DNA from 3 places in the Streptosporangium sp. NPDC002544 genome. Region 3 is predicted to be linked to each of the others. Evidence: riboswitches for the same ligand, from Rfam matches in the RefSeq annotation. Region 3 holds a riboswitch; each other region holds the start of a gene.

Region 1 (4,399 bases), on a different contig from region 3:
CACCGCTCCATCGGGCAAGCAGGACTGCAGCGGCTACCCGAAGACCTACACCGGCACGCTGAACAACGGTCAGTCCGTCTCCCAGCCGAGCCGGTACTACCGGGCCGCCGTCGCCGGTACGCACTCCGCCTGCCTGGACGGCGGTGACGGCGTCGACTTCGACCTCTACCTCCAAAGGTGGCAACGGTCGAGCTGGACCACCGTCGCCAGCTCCGAGGGCGCGGGCCCCGACGAGCAGATCAGCTACACCGGCCCGCCCGGCTTCTACCGCTACCAGGTGGTCTCCGTGAGCGGCTCCAGCCCCTACACACTGAAAGCCAAGGCACCCTGACCCGCCTTCCGCGGTCTCGCCCAGGCCGCGGCCCGGATGGCCGTAAATCGTCTGCCGCGTGGCGTGTGGCTTTTGGGGGCCTTGGAGGCAACGGCTGGATTAGGGTGGCGTTGCCCGTGGGGCGCTCTCCCCCTCTTGCTGTGAAAGCCGAGGTCGAGGAGGGATTCATGTCCCGCAGACATGTCGTCGCCACGGGCTGCGTGCTGGCGGTCACCGCGCTCACCCTGGCGGGCGTGCCGGCCGTCGCCGCCGGACCCCGGGCGCAGGACGTTCCGGTCACCGCGCCCGCCTGGAAACCGCCGTCGGGCATGCTGGAGGCGCTCCAACGCGACCTGGGCCTGACCAAGGAACAGGTGCGGGCACGTCTGGCCAACGAGATCCGTATGTCGGGGATCGAGGCAGACCTCCGCGAGGCGCTCGGCGAGCGTTTCGGCGGCTCGTGGCTGATGGGAACCATCTCGCAGACTCTCGTGGTGGCCACCACCAAGCCCGCCGACCTCCCCACCATCGTCGCGGCGGGCGCCAGAGCCGAACTCGTCAAACGGTCGCTGACCGAACTCGCCGGGCTCATCAGTGACCTTAACGTGGACCTGCCGGGACGTGGCGGAGGGGGCGATGTGCGCTTCGTCGACGCCAGGAACAACAGGATCGTCATCCTGTCGAAGAGCCCCCTGGCAACCGAGGATCTCGTGGAGGCAGTGGGGGCCGACTCGAGCGTGGTGAAGGTGGTGCCGTCCACCGAGCGGCCCCGGCTCCTCACTGACGTGCAGGGTGGTGACGCCTACTACATCGGCAGTTCGAATCGTTGCTCCGTCGGTTTCTCGGTGATGCGCGGGACCCAGGCGGGTTTCGTCAGTGCCGGTCACTGCGGTAAGACGGGCGATGCCACCACCGGTTTCAACCGGGTGCCCCAGGGGGTCTTCCGGGCGTCGTCCTTTCCCGAGAACGACTATGCCTGGGTCGCGGTGAACGCCGGCTGGACGCCCAGGCCGGTGGTGAGCAACGGCAGTGGCGGCATCGTGCCCGTCGCCGGTTCCAGGCCGGCCCTGGAGGGTGCCTCGGTCTGCCGGTCCGGCTCCACCACCGACTGGCACTGCGGTCTCATCCGGCAGCTCAGTGCCAGCGTCACCTACCCCCAGGGCACCATCCACGGGCTGACCCGTACCAGTGTCTGCGCCGAGCCGGGTGACTCGGGTGGTTCGTTCATCTCGGTGGACCAGGCCCAGGGAGTCACCTCCGGCGGCTCCGGCAACTGCACCTCGGGTGGCGTCACCTACTTCCAGCCGCTCAACGAGATCCTCACCGCCTACGACCTGACCCTGCTGACCGGCAGCGCAGCCACCCCGCCGGGCGCCGCCTCGCCCGCTCCGGCGGTCTGCACCGGCTACCCGAAGACCTACACCGGCACGCTGAACAACGGTCAGTCCGTCTCCCAGCCGAGCCGGTACTACCGGGCCGCCGTCGCCGGTACGCACTCCGCCTGCCTGGACGGCGGTGACGGCGTCGACTTCGACCTCTACCTCCAAAGGTGGCAACGGTCGAGCTGGACCACCGTCGCCGGCTCCGAGGGCGCGGGCCCCGACGAGCAGATCAGCTACACCGGCCCGCCCGGCTTCTACCGCTACCAGGTGGTCTCCGTGAGCGGCTCCAGCCCCTACACACTGAAGACCAAAGCCCCCTGACCCGCCTTCCGCGGGAGGTTCCACGGGACGTCCACCGTGGTGCGGTTCCTGCGGGCAGTGGCGGAGCGCCCCTGGGGCTGGGGAGCTCTGTCCGGCAGGTAACACGTCATGTCTCGTAGAGTGAGACAGGTGGCCGGGGCGGCGGTACGGCGATGTAGAGTGCTTAGGACCTGCGTGTCAGGTTTCCAACTGAATATTTGCTCATCCAGAGGGGTGGAGGGATCGGCCCTGCGAAGCCCCGGCAACCATCCCGGTTCAAGACTCGTGATCGACACGAGGTCGGCCGGGACAGGTGCCAATTCCGGTCTGTGACCAGGGTGGTCCGCAGACGAAGATGAGGGAAAGGCCTCGCTTCATGGCGCTCGCAACCACTGAGAACACCACCACCTCGCTTGGTCGTGTCGAAGACACGCAAAACCAGCAGTTCGGCCCCGCTGTGGCCCTGTCCTGTCGCGAGTGCGGTGCCCGCTACGACCTCGGCCCGAGCTTCGCCTGTGCCGAGTGTTTCGGGCCCCTTGAGATCGCCTACGACTTCGGGCGGGTGACCCGGGAGCAGATCGCCGAGGGGCCGGCCAACATCTGGCGTTACCGCTCGCTGCTGCCCGTCCCCGCCGACGTGGCCACCAAGCCCAACATGGAGCCCGGCTGGACCAGGCTCGTCAACGCCGGCAACCTCGCCCGTGAACTGGGCATGCGCTCGCTGCACGTGAAGGACGACTCCGGCAACCCCACGCACTCCTTCAAGGACCGCGTGGTGGCCATCGCCGTCGAGGCGGCCCGTAACTTCGGCTTCCACACCCTCTCCTGCTCCTCCACCGGCAACCTGGCCGGTGCCGCTGCCGCCGCCGCCGCGCGGGCCGGGCTGGACGCCTGCGTGTTCATCCCCGCCGACCTGGAGCAGGCCAAGGTCGTCATGGCCTCCGTGTACGGGGGCAGGCTCATCGGCATCGAGGGCACCTACGACGATGTGAACCGTTTCTGCTCGGAGCTCATCGGCGACGAGCTGGGCGAGAAGTGGGGCTTCGTCAACGTCAACCTGCGGCCGTACTACGCCGAGGGCTCCAAGACGCTGGCGTACGAGATCGCCGAGCAGCTCGGCTGGCGCGTTCCCGACCAGATCGTCGTGCCGGTCGCGTCGGGCTCCCAGCTCACGAAGATCGACAAGGGTTTCAAGGAACTGATCGAGCTCGGTCTCGTCGAGGACAGGCCGTACAAGATCTTTGCGGCCCAGGCCGAGGGGTGCTCCCCGGTCTCCGCCGCCTACAAGGCGGGCCACGACGTGATCCGCCCGGTGAAGCCGGACACGATCGCCAAGTCGCTGGCGATCGGCAACCCCGCCGACGGCCCGTACGTGCTGGACATCGCCCGCCGTACCGGCGGCGCGGTCGAGGACGTCACCGACCCCGAGATCGTCGACGCGATCCGGTTGCTGGCCAGGACCGAGGGCATCTTCGCCGAGACCGCCGGAGGTGTCACCGTCGGCGTGCTTCGCAAGCTGGTCGCGACAGGGAGGCTCGACCCGGAGGCGGAGACCGTGGTCCTCAACACCGGCGACGGTCTCAAGACCCTCGACGCGGTGGCCGCCGAGGCGCGCCCCACCGCCGTGATCCGCCCCTCTCTTGACGCATTCCGTGCGGCAATCGCCTAGAAATCGTGAAAGGTACTGAATTATGAGCGTTTCTGTGCGGATTCCGACGATTCTCCGGACTTACACCGATGGTGCTGCCGAGGTGACCGGAGAGGGTGAGACCCTGCGCGACGTCCTCCAGAAGCTTGACGCGGACTTCCCGGGGATCGGCGCCCGAATTCTTGATGAAACGGGCAAGATTCGCCGTTTTGTCAACGTCTATGTCGGAGATGAGGATGTCCGCTTCGCCGACAACCTCGACACGGCCACGCCCTCCGGCGTCCAGATCTCCATCATCCCGGCGGTCGCCGGGGGCTGAGTCCCGCCCCGCCCGCACTGCGCCGGTCGCACCCGCCTCACCTTCCGGGGCGCTCGCGACGCCTCTCCAGGACACCCGCCCGGCTCCGGCCGTGTGCGGGTGTCCTGCTTTGTGGCGTAAACCGGTATTCGCGGTGGGGAAAGATAATGTAATCTTTAACTAACTAATAGTGATAGTCAAACTGTGTTCTCGTACTAAATGCTCTTGTAAAGAGCTAGTTTGGTGCTTGACTCTGTTGCCCTACCGGTTCCCACAGGTATGGTCGAGGACGATCGATGTGGCGAAGTCCGCCCCGGAGATTGAGGACTTCGCGCGAGGAATGGGCGTCGTCCTTAAGTCCAGTAAGAGGAGTCGCAAGTGGCGCAGGGCACCGTCAAATGGTTCAACGCGGACAAGGGCTACGGCTTCATCGCGGTAGACGGTGGTAAGGATGTGTTCGT
Region 2 (4,399 bases), on a different contig from region 3:
TCATCGTGATCGGGGCGGTCGGCCTGCTGATCGACGTCGTGCTGCGCGTGCTGCGCGACCGTCTCGGAAGGTGGACGGCATGACCCTCGTGCTGCGCGGCGTGGCCAAGGACTACGGGACCACCCGCGTCCTGGACGGCATCGACCTGTCGATGGAGCCGGGCGAGTTCGTGTGCGTGGTCGGGGCGAGCGGCTCGGGCAAGTCAACGCTGCTGTCGCTGATCGCCGGGCTCTCCCCGGTCAGCGCGGGCTCCATCACGCTCGGCGGGGCACCCGTCGTCGGCCCCGGTCCCGAGCGCGGGCTGGTCTTCCAGTCGGGAGCGCTGTTCCCCTTCCTCACCGTCGCGGAGAACGTGGCCTTCGGACTGCGGCTGCTGCCGATCTCCGGGGCCGACCGGGAACGGCGGGTCCGCTGGTATCTCGGCGAGGTCGGGCTGTCGTCCCTGGCGGGCGCGCTGCCCCGGCAGCTGTCCGGCGGGCAGCGCCAGCGGGTGGCGATCGCCAGGGCGCTGGCGTGCGAGCCGGCCGTACTCCTGCTCGACGAGCCGTTCGGGGCGCTGGACGTGCAGACCAAGGAGGACATGCAGCTCTTCCTGCGCGAGGTGTGGCGCGACACGGGCACGACCGTGCTGATGGTCACCCATGACGTGGAGGAGGCGGTCCTGCTCGCCCAGCGGGTCCTCGTCTTCGCCTGCGGGCCCGGCAGGATCGCCGCCGAGGTCCCGATCGACCTGCCCGCCTACCGGGCCCTCGCCGTCAAGCGGACCTCCCTCTTCCTGGGCCTGCGCGCAGGCGTCGAGGACCTGGTCCGCTCGCACATGCTGACACCGGGGAGGGAAAAGGTGTAGAACGATATTCTGTAGCTCTCCGGGCGGGGAGCTCCTGTGCGGGAGCGCCCCGAGGGCTTCCGGGAGGGAGAGACGATGGTCGACCTGGTGCTGCCGTCGATCGAGCGGGGCGTGCTGACGCTGACGTTCAACCGGCCGGACCGGCTCAATGCCTGGACCGACGAGATGGGCCGCCGCTACTTCGACCAGCTGGCCGAGGCGGAGAAGAATCCCGAGGTCCGGGTGATCGTGGTCACCGGGGCGGGCAGGGGCTTCTGCGCCGGGGCGGACTTCCAGACGCTCACCGCCATCCAGGACGGCTCGTACGCGGGGGAGCCCGACCGGCGTCCCAACACCTTCCCGACCACGATCCGCAAGCCGATCATCGCCGCGGTCAACGGCGCCTGCGCCGGGCTCGGCATGGTCCACGCCCTGGTCTGCGACCTGGTCTTCACCGCCGCCGAGGCCAAGTGGACCACCGCCTTCGCCCGGCGCGGCCTGGTCGCCGAGTACGGCCTGTCGTGGATCCTGCCCCGCCTGGCCGGGCAGGCCAGGGCCATGGACCTGCTGCTCTCCGGGCGCACCTTCACCGGTGCCGAGGCCTGCGAGCTGGGCCTGGCCAACCGGGCGGTGCCGGGAGAGCGGCTGATCGAGGAGACCCTGGCCTACGCCCACGAGCTGGCGACGTACAGCTCTCCGGCCTCGATGGCCGTGATCAAGCGTCAGATCTGGGGCGACTGGCAGCGAACCCTGGAGGCGTCGGAGTCGGCCGCGGCGCGCCTGATGGTCGACTCCTTCACCCGGCCGGACTTCGCCGAGGGCGTCGCCAGCTTCGTCGAGCGCCGCGTCCCCGGCTTCCCGCCGCTGTAGTCACTCCGGCGCATCTCAGCTGACCAGGGTGAGCCAGCGCGGGGCGGCGTCGAAGGGGGCCGTGCGGGCGGTGACGGCCTCCATCAGCCAGGCGGCCGAGGCGCGGGCGCTCCGGACGACCTCGGGCGGGTAGGCGTACCTGACCCGGTGCTCCTCGAACTCGTCCTCGTCGTCCAGGAAGACCCGGCTGGTGCGGCCCTTCGCCAGGTTCCGGCGCGTCCGGATCACGTCGAGGTCGAGGTCGACCATGGTGACCTCGCCGTCGCTCCACCGTGGCACGGTGGAGATGTCGCAGTAGATCTCGTGCTTGTGCGGGGCGGAGTTGAAGGCGGCGGTCCACCAGGCGTCGCGGGGGAAGAGCATCACGAAGGCGTGCGGGGAGGCCACCTCGGGCCCGTGGCCCTTGCGGCCGACGGAGTTGGCCGCGCAGCCGGTCCACACCCCGTGTTCGTCCTCGCCGAGCAGAAGGCCGCTGTGGTTCCAGTGCAGTGATCCGTCGTATTTGCGGTAGACCACCTTCACCATCTCATAGGACATTCCCCAACATTAAGCCTTGACAGAGATCTATGTATTTCCTACCTTCTAAATAGGTTAAGAGTGTCAGTGCGAAGCCCCGGCTGGCTGACCGGCAACCCTCGCACCGCGGCGGGGTGCCCCCGGGGGAGACCTGGCGGCACGGTCGGCGTGCCGCAAGCGCGGACCCCCTCACCGGGGTCACCGAGACATGTCCGGGAGTGCCACATGTCGAAGACCAGCACACTGAACTGCGCGAGCCCCATCGACCCCGACACCCACGGCCACTACCGGCCGCACCGTAGAGCCGCCGTATGAGCGCCTCGATCGCCGTCGTCGGCGCCGGCCCGACGGGCACCTGCCTGGTGGAGCGCATCTGCGCCAACGCCGCCGACCTGCTCGGCTGGCCCTCGCTCGACGTCCACGTGATCGACCCCCACCCGCCGGGGGGCGGCCGCGTCTGGCGCCGTGACCAGCCCGAGCTGCTCTGGATGAACTCCGCCGCCGCCGACGTGACGCTCTTCACCGACGAGTCGGTGCGCTGCGAGGGGCCGATCCGTCCAGGCCCCACGCTGGCCGAGTGGCTCGGCGGGGACCCCGGCGCCTTCGCCTCCCGCCCGGCCCAGAACGGCTACCTCTCCCATGTCTTCAGGCACGCGGTGGCGACCGCCCCGCGCGGGGTCCGGGTGCACGTGCACCCGGTCCGCGCCGTCGATCTCGCCGACATCCCCGGCGGCCAGGCGGTACGGCTGGAGGACGGCCGGACGATCGAGGTCGACGCGGTGATCCTGGCCCAGGGACACGGCGACGTGACCCCGAACGGGGAGGAGCGGGCGCTGGCCGACCTGGCCGCGCGCGGCGGGCTGCGTTACCTGCCCACCGGATACGCGGCCGACCTCGACCTGGACGGCATCCCCGCCGGAGAGCCGGTGATCGTGCGGGGGATGGGGCTGGCCTTCGTCGACCTGATGGTGCTGCTCACCTCGGGCCGGGGCGGCCGGTTCGTCCGCGAGTACGACGGGGAACTGGTCTACCTGCCCGGCGGGCGGGAGCCCCTCCTGCACGTGGGATCGCGGCGCGGCGTGCCGTACCACTCCAAGACCGGCTACCCCTTCGAGGGCGCACACCCGCCGGTGCCGCGCTTCCTCACCCGCGAGGCGCTGGGCGAGGGCCCGTGGAACTTCCGCCGGGACGTGTGGCCGCTGGTCGCCAAGGAGCTCGCCTTCGCGTACTACCACGAGCTCATCACCGCCCACCCCAAGCGCGCCAGGCTGGACTGGGCGGCGTTCGCGGAGGCGTTCGCCGATCAGGAGTGGCGCAGCCCGGGTATGCGCAAGCTGATCCGTACGGCCGTGCCCCGGCACCTGGACCGGCTCGACTTCGACCGGCTCGACCGGCCGTTGGCGGGCATCAGGTTCGGTGACCGGGCGGGGCTGCAGAAGTGGATGCACGGCTACCTCGCGGTCGACCTGGAACGGCGCGCCGACCCGGCGCACAGCGCCGACCACGCCCTGATCCTCGGGCTGCTCTCCGTCTACGGGGTCCTGGCCGAGCTGGGCGTCTCCGATCCGTGGTTCCACGGGTTCTTCAGCTACCTCGCCAGCGGCCCGCCGGGACCCCGGCTTGCGGAGCTGCGCGCCCTGGCCAAGGCAGGGGTGGTCACCTTCCTCGGCGCCGACCTCAAGGTCGACCACCACGAAGGGCGCTGGCGGGCACAGAGTCCCACCGTGCCCGGCGGCGTGACGGCCACGACCCTCGTCGAGGCCAGGCTGCCCGCGCCCAGCGTGAGCCGGGCCACCGACCCGCTCATCGGCGCGCTCCGCGACCGGGGCGAGCTCGACGAGAAGTCGGGGCTGGTGAACGTGCGGGCCGCGGACCGCCGCCTGGTCGACAGGTCCGGCACCCCGCACTCGCGCAGGTTCGCCTTCGGCCCCTGGGTCGCCGGCGGCCAGGTCACCGGCGGTTTCGCCAGGCCCCGCCGCAACGCCCCGCTCTTCCGCCACGCCGACGCCCTCGCCCGGATCGTCCTGTCCGAGGCCGTCGGCACCCAGATAAGACGGCACGTCGCGTGAACCCCACGACAGATCGCATGGACCCGGTCCCGAACGAGCACGACGCACCACAGCACAAGGAGAAGAACGTGAAGTTGCGATGGGGCGCTCTGACGCTCGCCGGGGTGCTGGCGCTCGC
Region 3 (4,399 bases):
CGACAGCCAGTCGTGCCGGTTGGCCAGCACGATGATCTGCCGGTAGTCACGCACCTCGAACAGCTTCTCCGCGCCTCGGTGCATGTAGCCCACGATCGGCTCGGCCGAGCTGATCCGCTCCCCGTCCAGGGTGAGCCGCAGCCGCAGCACCCCGTGCGTGGACGGATGCTGCGGCCCGATGTTGAGGATCATGTCCTCGGTCGCGAGCTCCTTGCCGCGCGCTTCCCGCACGGCGGCGGCACCCGCCCCCATCCCCACGCTCAGCTCACGGCGAGGCTCGTTCATATGCCTATGCTGTCACGTCAGCCGCGCGAGGCAAGATCCCGCAGTGCGGTGATCAGCCGGTCGACGTGCTCGGAGGTGGTGCCGATGCCGATGGAGGCGCGCACCGCGGAGGCGGTGGGGTCGTCGCAGCCGCCGTCCTTGGCGTCCAGCAGGTGCCGTACGAAGGGGTGGGCGCAGAACTTGCCGTCCCGGACGCCGATGCCGTAGTCGCCGGCCAGGGCCTCGGCGACCTCGCGGGCGGTGCGGCCGTCCACCACGAAGGAGACGATGCCGACGCGCGGATGGTCGGGTCCCCACAGGGACAGCTCCTGCACGCCGGGGACGGAGGCGAGGCCCGCGCGCAGCCGGTCGAGGAGGCGCTCCTCCTCGCGGACCAGCGGGGTCCAGCCGGTGGCGGTCAGGGCGTCGCAGGCCGCGGCCAGCGCGATGGCGCCCAGAACGTTCGGGGTTCCGGCCTCGTGACGGGTCTCGGGGTCGTCGTGCCACTCGGTCTCGTCGTCGTTCACCGCCTTCACCGCCCCGCCGCCCCGCAGGTACGGCTCGGCGTCGGCCAGCCAGTCGGAACGGCCGATCAGCGCGCCGGTGCCGAACGGGGCGTAGAGCTTGTGGCCGGAGAAGACCACGTAGTCCAGGTCGAGCGCGGTCAGGTTGAGGCGGCGGTGCGGGACGAGTTGCGCGGCGTCGACGAGGACGCGGGCGCCGTGGCGGTGGGCGATGTGGGCCAGCGCGGCGATCGGCCAGAGCTCCCCGGTGACGTTGGAGGCGGCGGTCACGACCAGCAGCTTGGGACCTTCGACCGAGGCCAGGGCCTCGTCGGCGGCGCGGACCGCCTCGCCGGGGAAGGCGGGGGCCGGCAGCCGCAGGGCGCGCTCCCAGGGCAGCAGCGAGGCGTGGTGCTCGGTGTCGAAGACCACGGCGGTGGTGCCCTCAGGCAGGCTGCGGGCCAGCAGGTTGGTCGCGTCCGTGGTGTTCCTGGTGAAGATCACCGAGTCGTCGGGACGGGCACCGACGAAGGCGCGTACCGTCTGCCTGGCCTGCTCGTAGCGGGCCGTGGTCAGCTGGGACGCGTACCCGGCGCCTCGGTGGACGCTGGAGTACGCCGGGAGCGCGGCGGCGACGGCGGCGCTCACCGGCTCCAGACAGGGGGCGCTCGCGGCGTAGTCGAGGTTGGCGTAGCGGACGAGCCTGCCGCCCCTGACCGGAACCTCCAGGTCGGAGCCGAGCACGGCGGGGATCGGCCGGTCGCCGGACGTACGGGTCGCGGGGACGGTCACCGGGGTGGTCCCGAGGGCGGTCGCGGGGGTGGCCGCGTCGGCTGCGTCGGCGGCGGTGGCGGTGAAGATCGTCAGTGCGGACACGCCAGGGCTCCTTCGAGGTCATCGGACCCCAACCCATGGCACAGGTGCCTGGAGCCCGCGCTTGTCCGGCACACCTCGTGCCGGACCAGGTCCTCACCCGGGGCACCCCGCCGCGGACGCGAGGGTTGCCGGCCAGCGAGCCGGGGCTTGTCACTGGCACTCATGACCTACGGGGGAACTATAACCGACGTCTGGCGGGAATTCGCAAGTGCTGTCTCTCATGTTCGGGAACTCATGAGGAGTCCCGTTCGTCTGGGCAGTGAGCCTGGTGGAGCCGGGCGGCTGGTGATGTTTGTCCTGGTAGTGGCTGAATAATGCCGAACGACGGGTCTCGTCGTGCCGGTGGTGATCAAGTAGAACCGGTTGGAGGCACGGATGTTGGATTGGGTGACCAACCCGGAGATCTGGATAGGGTTCGTCACCCTCGTCGCCCTGGAGATCGTGCTCGGCATCGACAACATCATCTTCATCTCGATCCTGGCCGGAAAGCTCCCGCCCGAGCAGCGCGACAAGGCGCGCAGACTGGGCCTCCTCGCGGCCCTCGTCAGCCGGTTGGCGCTGCTGCTGGCGCTGGCCTGGGTGGTGAAACTCACATCGCCGCTCTTCGAGGTCCTCGGTCAGCCGATCTCGGGACGGGATCTCATCCTGCTCGCCGGTGGTCTCTTCCTGCTGGGCAAGAGCGTCATCGAGATGCACGACAGCATCGAGGGCAAGACCGGGCACGGCAGCGCCAAGGTCGCGGCCTCCTTCGGCTCGGTGATCGCCCAGATCATGCTGCTGGACATCATCTTCTCCCTCGACTCGGTCATCACCGCGGTCGGCATGGTCGACCAGCTCGGTGTCATGGTCGCGGCCGTGATCGTCTCGGTCCTGGTGATGCTCTTCGCCTCGGGGCCGATCAGCCGCTTCGTGGACAAGCACCCGAGCATCAAGATGCTCGCCCTGTCGTTCCTGGTGCTGATCGGCGTCGTGCTGATCGCCGAGGGCCTCGGGCAGCACATCTCCAAGGGCTACATCTACTTCGCGATGGCCTTCTCGCTCATCGTGGAGCTGCTGAACATCCGGCTGCGCACCAAGACGGCCCAGCCCGAGAAGTCGGACAGCCCGACCGAGGTGTAGCGGCCTGTGGCGGGCTGTCGAACGTCGGCGGACGGTTCAGCCTCAGAAGGCGATGGCGCTGGGGCCACCGGGCATCCGTCTGCCCAGCTCCAGGGGGCGGAACAGACAATTGACGCATGGGGCGACATTACGATGTCCGTGTGCGCTTTGATCCCTGGAATCCGGAATTCGTCGCCCATCCGTACGACGTCTACGACGAGCTGAGGCGGCAGCGGCCGGTCAGCTTCTTTGAACCGACCGGCCAGTGGCTGGTCGCCCGGCACGCCGACGTCAACGCGCTGCTGCGCGACCGTCGGCTCGGCCGCTCCTACCTGCACGTGGCGACCCACGCCGAGTTCGGCAGGCCCGACGACCCCGAGTTCCAGGACCCGTTCTGGCGGGTGGTCAGGGCCGGGATGCTCGACGTCGAGCCGCCGGTGCACACCCGGCTCCGGCGCCTGGTCTCCAAGGCGTTCACCCCGCGCATGGTCGAGGCGCTCCGCCCCAAGGTCGCCGAGATCGCCGGGGGACTGGTGGACCGTTTCGTCGAGCGCGGCGGTGGAGACCTGATCTCCGAGGTCGCCGAGCCGCTCCCGGTGACCGTGATCGCGGAGATGCTCGGCGTGCCCGAGGCCGACCGGCACCTGCTCCGCCCCTGGTCCGCCGACATCTGCGGGATGTACGAGCTGAACCCCTCCGTCGAGGCCCAGCACACCGCGGTACGCGCGGCCGAGGAGTTCTCCGCCTACCTCGTCGAGCTGGCCCGCGCCCGCCGGGCGAACCCCGGCGACGACCTGATCAGCGCGCTCGCCCTGGTGGCCGAGGAGGGCGACAAGCTCACCGAGGAGGAGCTGGTCGGCACCTGCGTGCTGCTGCTCAACGCCGGGCACGAGGCCACGGTCAACGTCACGGGCAACGGCTGGTGGTCGCTCTTCCGCAACCCGGGCGAGCTGGAGCGGCTCCGTGCCGACCACGGCCTGCTGCCCACCGCGATCGAGGAGATGATGCGCTGGGACACCCCGCTGCAGATGTTCGAGCGCTGGGTCCTGGAGGACATCACCGTCGGCGGGGTGGACATCCCGCGCGGCACCGAGGTGGCGCTGCTGTTCGGCTCGGCCAACCGGGACCCCGAGGTCTTCGCCGACCCCGACCGCTTCGACGTCGGCCGGGTGGACAACCCGCACATCTCCTTCGGCGCGGGCATCCACTTCTGCCTGGGCGCCCCCCTGGCCAGGATCGAACTGATCGAGTCCTTCGGCGCCCTGCTCCGCAAGGCACCGAAGCTGGAACTCGCCACCGAGCCCGGCTGGGGCCCTGGGTACGTCATCCGTGGCCTCACCGCCCTGGACGTGCGGGTCTGAACCGGCTCGCGCGCGGTGCCGTCAAGGGGAGCGGCGCAAGGGCGGGCGCTGGGCCCAGGTGGCCCAGCGCCAGAGCCATTCGAGGGGGCCGTAGCGGTATCGGCGCAGCCAGAGGGTGGAGAGGAGCCACTGGGCGGAGAGGATGGCGCCGGCGATCAGGAACACGGTCGCCAGGGCCCAGCTTTCCGGCGAGCCGCCAAGGACGCGACCGGCCGCCAGCACCAGGATCGTGGCGGTCAGGTAGTTGGTCAGCGCCATCCGGCCCAGTGGTGCGAAGACGGCCCGCAGCGCCGGTCG

The links. A riboswitch is a leader RNA that binds a small molecule or an ion and turns the genes downstream of it on or off. The one in region 3 is predicted to bind S-adenosylmethionine.
Region 1: another riboswitch for S-adenosylmethionine. It lies ahead of thrC (threonine synthase); the one in region 3 lies ahead of ABT061_RS33560 (aminotransferase class V-fold PLP-dependent enzyme).
Region 2: another riboswitch for S-adenosylmethionine. It lies ahead of ABT061_RS06555 (FAD/NAD(P)-binding protein); the one in region 3 lies ahead of ABT061_RS33560 (aminotransferase class V-fold PLP-dependent enzyme).

Annotation. Positions count from the first base shown of each region.
Region 1 is NZ_JBEOWJ010000007.1:29,566-33,964, forward strand. It holds gene ABT061_RS12215 (S1 family peptidase) at 1-331, shown strand, start outside; gene ABT061_RS12220 (S1 family peptidase) at 499-2,013, shown strand; SAM riboswitch class I at 2,212-2,354, shown strand; gene thrC (threonine synthase) at 2,369-3,661, shown strand; gene ABT061_RS12230 (MoaD/ThiS family protein) at 3,684-3,959, shown strand; gene ABT061_RS12235 (cold-shock protein) at 4,317-4,399, shown strand, end outside.
Region 2 is NZ_JBEOWJ010000003.1:392,273-396,671, forward strand. It holds gene ABT061_RS06535 (ABC transporter permease) at 1-83, shown strand, start outside; gene ABT061_RS06540 (ABC transporter ATP-binding protein) at 80-847, shown strand; gene ABT061_RS06545 (enoyl-CoA hydratase-related protein) at 884-1,696, shown strand; gene ABT061_RS06550 (DUF402 domain-containing protein) at 1,712-2,233, opposite strand; SAM riboswitch class IV at 2,286-2,398, shown strand; gene ABT061_RS06555 (FAD/NAD(P)-binding protein) at 2,524-4,281, shown strand; gene ABT061_RS06560 (ABC transporter substrate-binding protein) at 4,350-4,399, shown strand, end outside.
Region 3 is NZ_JBEOWJ010000027.1:82,920-87,318, forward strand. It holds gene ABT061_RS33555 (NADH-quinone oxidoreductase subunit D) at 1-285, opposite strand, end outside; gene ABT061_RS33560 (aminotransferase class V-fold PLP-dependent enzyme) at 303-1,643, opposite strand; SAM riboswitch class IV at 1,696-1,811, opposite strand; gene ABT061_RS33565 (TerC family protein) at 2,019-2,762, shown strand; gene ABT061_RS33570 (cytochrome P450) at 2,903-4,102, shown strand; gene ABT061_RS33575 (DUF418 domain-containing protein) at 4,124-4,399, opposite strand, start outside.